One region of the Agrobacterium sp. 22-3639C2 genome, then DNA from elsewhere that is predicted to be linked to it. Evidence: predicted binding sites of a transcription regulator. Region 1 holds the regulator's gene; each other region holds the start of a gene.
What was found. The regulator LexA, encoded in region 1, represses DNA repair genes until DNA is damaged. The targets are predictions, from matches to a motif close to TGTTCNNNNTGTGTTCNG.

Region 1 (2,269 bases):
GCCAACTTCCTCTTCATGACCAGCGTCGCGCCAGCTCTCCTTCAAACCGGCCTCGTACCATTCTTGCATGGCAGGTAGGGCGAGCAGCCGGTCGCAATAGGCTTTCGCTGCTGGCGAAAGATCCGCGCTGCCATAGGTCTGGAAACGGAATGCAACCGGGCAGAAGAAAGCATCGACCGCCGTGAACTTTTGACCGGCAAGATATGGCCCGCCGAATTTTGTGAGACCCTCGCTCCACAACGCATCGATCCGCTTTATATCGGCTTTAAGCCCGGAATCGCCGCCCCTGGGTTTGACCCGAATGCCCACCGACATGGGATAGAGATTGCGCAGCGAGGAAAAGCCGGCATGCATCTCACTTGCGGCCGAACGCGACCAGGCCCTCGCATGCTTGTCGCTTGCCCAGACGCTCTGGTGTCTTTCAGCAAGATATTCGACGATCGAAAGCGTTTCCCAAACCGTCATACCCTCGTCGACCAGGCAGGGCACCTTGCCCGTCGGCGAAAAGGAGGAGAAGGAGACGCCTTCGCCGAACGGAATGAGCTTTTCATCAAAGGCGATACCGAGCGTGCGCATCAATACCCACGGCCGCAGCGACCATGAAGAATAGTTCTTGTTGGCTATATAAAGATCGTACATGGCGTATCTCCCGGATATGACGCGTATTTCTACACCTGCCAAGCGTTCACGGAATATCGAAAATTATCCATGGCTCCCATAAACGCCGTTGATGAATGGTGATGTGGGGTCACTGAGAGCGCGCCTTGCGATAAGTCACCCTTTGGTGACCACTAAACTGACTGCGCAACACGACAGAACAACGTCGCTAAAAAACAGCGGATGGGATCGCTTCGACAATTACAGCGAACAGCCCATTCGCCACCACGCCTGTAGCGAAACCGAAGCATCTTTATGGAGCAGGAACTTAGTTTGGAAAGGGCAACGCGCATAGGCTGAATGGCGCATATCCTCGTGCACCCGCTAAAGCACGCCACGTTTGGAAACAGCCAAACCATATATAGGCGCCATCTTCACGATGACGCCTAATGTAAAGTGAGCACGTTCGGTTCGATAAGATCAATGGTAGCGGCGGATCAGCCCCACCAGCTTGCCCTGAATTTTCACCCGGTCGGGCCCGAAAATACGGGTCTCATAGGCTGGGTTTGCCGCCTCGAGCGCAATGGAGGCACCCTTGCGGCGGAAGCGCTTCAGCGTGGCTTCCTCGTCATCCACCAGAGCCACAACGATATCCCCGGGATTGGCGGTGTTGCCGTTGCGGATGATGACTGTGTCGCCGTCGAAAATGCCGGCCTCGATCATCGAATCACCCTTGACCTCAAGAGCGTAATGTTCGCCCGTGCCAAGCATGTCTACTGGCACGGCCACATCATGGGTGTTGTTCTGAATGGCGGAAATCGGCACGCCCGCAGCGATGCGGCCCATGACCGGCACGGTGACAGCCCCGCCCAGATCGTTGGCCGGCGTCTTGGGGGCAGGGGCCGGTTCCGGCGTTTTGGGTTTGCCAAGGCTGCCTTCGATAACGCTTGGCGAAAAGCCGCGCTGCGGCCTTGCGCCCGGCGTATAAGCCTCGGGCAGCTTGATGACTTCCAGCGCCCGAGCTCTATTCGGTAGCCGACGAATGAACCCGCGCTCTTCGAGAGCGGTTATCAGGCGGTGGATGCCGGATTTCGAAGCAAGATCGAGTGCGTCCTTCATTTCATCGAAGGAGGGCGGCACGCCGGACTCTTTCATTCGTTCATGAATGAAGAGAAGCAATTCCTGCTGTTTGCGCGTGAGCATGAGGAAAACACCCTTTAGAATCGTAGTGGAAGTCGCGAAACAAATACAGAACGAACACTATATGTTCCATATGTGTTCTGCAATCCCCTAAAATTTCGTGAAGGTGCCATTTATTGCTGTGATGATTTGCCTCATAGCACGCAATTGTGCTTTTGTGCGGTCAAAACCGTCCCGGCATGCTCCGGGCGGAAGGCCAGCAGGATACATGTCATGACGAAACCCTATAGCGTTGACCATCTCGTTTTGCCCGTGGAAGTCATAGGCGTCGCCGTGAAGCGCCTCGTCAGTCTTGGCTTTACGGTTGCGCCGGAGGCTCTGCACCCTTTCGGCACCCAAAATGCCTGCGTATTTTTCGCCGATGGCACCTATCTGGAGCCGCTCGCAATTGCTGATCCGGCTAAATATAATGCGTCAATAGAGGGGGGTGATGTGTTCACCGGCAGGGATGTGGCCTTCCGGCAACGGGACG
Region 2 (2,269 bases), on a different contig from region 1:
CAGCACCGCCATCGCTCGCGAGAAGCGAGACCTCGCACAGTTCGTCACGGTGGCTCTTGACCCAGTCCCTCGCCTCCTGCGGGGTAACGAGATCAAAAAAGGCGGCGATTTCGCCATGGGTGGCAAAACCCAGCCGGGTGAGCGCCTGCCGGCAGGCCCAGTCGACGAATTGCGTATGCTCCACTTCGCTTTCGTGGTGCTCGCCGGGAATGACCCGCTCCGCCAGATCATAGACCTTCTGGAAATTCACGCGGCCGGATATGGCAAGCTTACCGGTGTGCCACAGATATTCGAGTGCGGTCTTGGAAGGATGCCAGTTCCACCAGCCGCCGGACTGATGCCCCTCCTCCTTCAACTCACGCGCCAGAACAGGACCCGTGGCGGCGATGCGCTCCAGTGTCTCGGCGAAAGCCGCATCGAACCCCTCACCATGCCATTTGCGCCAGCGCTCCTGAATGATCGGCTCGCGGCGGCGGAAGCGGTGCTTCCAATAGGGGTAAAATTCGGTCGGCACGATGGAGGCATCATGCGTCCAGTGCTCGAACAGCGCGCGGTCCTTTTCCAGCAGTGCTGTCAGATGTTCGCGCCTGTAGGTCTGGTTTCGGGAGAATATTATCTGATGATGGGCGCGCTCCACCGTGCCGATACTGTCCACCTGCACGAAACCGATATCGGTAATGAGCTGCAGCAGGCCATCCTTGGAAAGCGCCTTTCCGGGCGGAGAGCAAAGCCCCTGCCGCGCCAGAAAAATCCGCTTTGCCGCTTCGTTTGAAACCTTGATCGTCATGAAGCAGAAGGTATGACGGCTTTTTCAGGATTGCAATGTTCTTTTTTTGTTCTTTGTTTCACTTCTGTTGATGACACGATATAGAACCGGAAAGCGATAGAGGGATGCATCAATCTTGGAAATCCGTTTCGACACCGCAGGCGTCGCCTTCGAGGGCAGGCAGGCTTTACAGCCCGTGTCCCTGACATTGACTGAACGGCGTATCGGCGTCATCGGCCTCAACGGCTCGGGCAAGACCACCTTTGCGCGGCTTATCAATGGTCTGACAAAGCCGACGGGCGGCAAGGTGTCGGTGAACGGTCTCGACACCGTCAAAGATGCGAGAGCGGTATTGCAGGCAGTCGGTTTCATCTTCCAGAATCCGCAGAACCAGATCATCCTGCCGATCATACGCGACGATGTCGCCTTCGGCCTCAAGCGACTCGGTATCGGCAAGACGGAGACAGAAACGCGGGTCAAGGCTGTGCTTGCCCGGCTCGGTATCGCTCATCTGGAAGAACGGCGCGCGCACGAGCTTTCCGGCGGCGAATTGCAGCTGGCGGCGCTGGCCGCCCTGCTGGTCACTGAACCGCAAATCCTCATTCTCGATGAACCGACCAATCAGCTCGACCTCAAAAACCGCGCGATCGTTGAGAAGACAATGGCTGCGCTGTCGCAGGCGCTTGTCGTCATCACCCATGATCTGCCGCTGCTTTCCGGCTTCGATCGCGTACTGGTTTTTCACGAAGGCGAGCTTGTTGCAGACGCCAACCCCGAAGAGGCGGTGGCACGTTATCTGGAGGTTGCGTCGCGATGAAGTCGCTTCATGTCGAAGGCACGGGCTGGCTCTACCGCGTCTCTCCGCGCCTCAAGCTCGTGACGCTGATGGTTTTCAGCATTGCGCTGTTTCTCACCCGCGATCTGCTTTTGCTGGGATGCGCCGTCGTTGTGGCCGCCGCCATTCTGCGCGAGACGCGGCTGCAATTCCGCGAGATCGGCCTGCGGCTACGCCCGGTGATGCTGACCATTCTCGTCGTTGCCGCCTTCAGCTATCTGCTGCTTCCGGTACACGATGCGAGTGTCAATCTTCTGCGGCTGACTGCACTGGCGCTTCTCGCCACCGCCGTCACCATCACCGTCAGCATTTCGCAATTCATGGACGAAATCTCGGTTGCCGCCGCCCCGCTGGAAAGGCTGGGGCTGGTCAAGGCGGCCGATATCGGGCTCGCGGTCGGGCTCGTCGTGCGGTTCGTGCCGGAGATCATCAACCGTTACCATGCCGTGCGCGATGCGCACCGCGCGCGCGGCCTCCCCGTTCGGCTGGCCACGATCATCGTGCCGCTCGTCATTATGACGTTGAAGGATGCGGATGCCATTGCCGACGCCATTGACGCGCGCGGTTTCAGAGGCCAAAGCTGACGGCAAAACAACCACCCGGAGTTCCCGAGCCATGACGACCCGCGACCTTGTGCTGATCTCGCTGTTTTCCGCCATCATCATCGC
Region 3 (2,269 bases), on a different contig from region 1:
CGTCGATGATTTCAGGGTAGCGCGACAGATATTCGAGCGCCTGCTGGTCGATCGCCGGCAAGGCCCGTGACAGTCCCTGGATCGCCGGGGCAGCTTCGAGGCTCAGACGCAGATTGGTGATGGAGGAAAAATCGAAATTTTTCGTCCGCCATTGCAGCACCTTCACCGAGTCGAACTGATGGGTTTCGATACGCTCCACCAACTCGTCGTCAAATGGATCGACGCGCCCCGTCACGCCAAAGGTGCCATCGCGAAGATGGCGGCCGGCGCGGCCGGCGATCTGGCCGATCTCGCCCGGATTGAGATTGCGGAACTGATAGCCGTCGAACTTGCGGTCCTGCGCAAAGGCGACATGATCGACATCAAGGTTGAGGCCCATGCCGATGGCATCAGTCGCCACGAGATATTCTACGTCGCCGGACTGGTAGAGCCCCACCTGGGCGTTGCGCGTACGCGGCGAAAGCGCGCCCATCACAACGGCTGCGCCACCACGCTGGCGGCGTACCAGCTCGGCAATGGCATAGACCTCTTCAGCCGAAAAGGCGACGATTGCCGTGCGTTGCGGCAGGCGGGTTATCTTCTTCTGGCCCGCATAAAAAAGCTGCGACAGGCGCGGACGTTCGACCACGGTAATTCCCGGCAGCAGCTTTTCGAGGATCGGGCGCATCGTGCCCGCACCCAGAAGCAGCGTTTCCTCCCGCCCGCGCAGATGCAGCACGCGGTCGGTAAAGATATGCCCGCGCTCCAGATCACCCGCCAGCTGCACTTCATCGATGGCGACGAATGCGGCCGTCGTCTCGCGCGGCATGGCTTCCACCGTGCAGACGGAATATTTGGCTTTAGGAGGGGCGATCTTTTCTTCGCCGGTTATCAGCGCCACATTCGGCGCGCCCACCTTTTCGACAAGACGGGTATAGACCTCACGCGCCAGAAGGCGCAGCGGAAGGCCGATGACACCGTTGCCATGTGCCACCATGCGCTCGATGGCGTAATGGGTCTTGCCGGTATTGGTGGGGCCGAGAACGGCCGTGACACCGCGGCCGCTCAGGATCATGGGGCGAAAATTCAACGTACTATCCGTGAATCGACTTCATCTGCTTGCTGTACCGCCCGCCATTCACTGATACGGGCCGCACACGCAACACACATGGCAATGCCCGCCGACAAAGGCAATAGGCCTTGTCCGCAAAGTGGTAACAGGTCCTTCCTCGCCGGAATTTTCCTTTTTGATTCAGATACTTGAAATATTAAAAAGAATCCGGCGAAACCGGAATTGATTCGGATACGGAACAGTCTGCGAACGAATCGAATACGAATCGCTGACTCCAATGGATTCAGCTTTTGTTCTCCGCAACATCTGGTTGGCAGATGCCTGCCCTATACCAGATTGTGAATCCGGATAAGTCCTTGTCCGGATTCAGCTTTGCGGCACCGGCTTCCGGCGGAAAATACCGGAATCGACTGTCAAGCGGCAATCGCTGAAAAGCCGCTCCGGCACAGGCAGGAACGGCAGTATCAGAGCGCCTCGCCGGCAAGCAGGCGCGGCGCGCCCGCATCTGTCGTACCGGCAGCCTGACCGATGAAATAGGATTTGAGACCCGGCAAACGATCGACCACACCCAGACCGAAATCACGCATGACGCGAATGGGACCGACATCATTGGAGAAAAGCCGGTTCAGCACATCCGTCGTCACACCCATCCGCAACGTGTCGAAACGCCGCCAGGACTGGTAACGGTCGAGAACGTTGAGAGAGCCGATATCAAGGCCGAGGCGGTCGGCCTCGACCACGGTTTCGGCCAGTGCCGCAACATCCTTGAAGCCGAGATTGAGGCCCTGACCGGAAATCGGGTGAATTCCATGCGCCGCATCGCCGGCAAGTGCAAAACGTGGCGCGACGAAGGAACGCGCCAGCGTCAAGCCCAGCGGAAAGGCGCGACGGGGACCGACGGGACGGACCGGACCGAGCTTGTGGCCGAACCGGCGTTCAAGTTCCTCCTCGAACACCAGATCGTCGGCAGCAACCAGCCTGTCGGCATCGGCCGTACGTTCGGTCCAGACAAGCGAGGAGCGGTTCCCTTTCAAGGGAAGCACGGCGAAAGGCCCCGACGGCAGAAAATGTTCCTCCGCGCAGCCCTCATGCGGCCGCTCGTGTTCAACGGTGGTGACGATCCCGGACTGATCGTAATTCCAGTGTACGGTTTTTATTCCTGCCATATCCCGCAAAGCCGAGCGGACCCCATCGCAGGCTATGAGCAGTCGCGCCTCA

Region 2: ACQZ6D_RS14140 (energy-coupling factor ABC transporter ATP-binding protein) is a predicted target of LexA. The motif match lies at 824-841, and genes of this name have one in related genera.
Region 3: ACQZ6D_RS24025 (helicase-related protein) is a predicted target of LexA. The motif match lies at 1,286-1,303, and genes of this name have one in related genera.

Annotation. Positions count from the first base shown of each region.
Region 1 covers NZ_JBNWDB010000001.1:383,241-385,509, forward strand. The annotation lists gene ACQZ6D_RS01885 (glutathione S-transferase family protein) at 1-639, opposite strand, end outside; gene lexA (transcriptional repressor LexA) at 1,078-1,800, opposite strand; gene ACQZ6D_RS01895 (VOC family protein) at 2,011-2,269, shown strand, end outside.
Region 2 covers NZ_JBNWDB010000003.1:229,456-231,724, forward strand. The annotation lists gene ACQZ6D_RS14135 (winged helix-turn-helix domain-containing protein) at 1-787, opposite strand, end outside; gene ACQZ6D_RS14140 (energy-coupling factor ABC transporter ATP-binding protein) at 903-1,583, shown strand; gene ACQZ6D_RS14145 (CbiQ family ECF transporter T component) at 1,580-2,185, shown strand; gene ACQZ6D_RS14150 (biotin transporter BioY) at 2,217-2,269, shown strand, end outside.
Region 3 covers NZ_JBNWDB010000006.1:142,685-144,953, reverse strand. The annotation lists gene ACQZ6D_RS24025 (helicase-related protein) at 1-1,054, opposite strand, end outside; gene ACQZ6D_RS24020 (ubiquinone biosynthesis hydroxylase) at 1,516-2,269, opposite strand, start outside.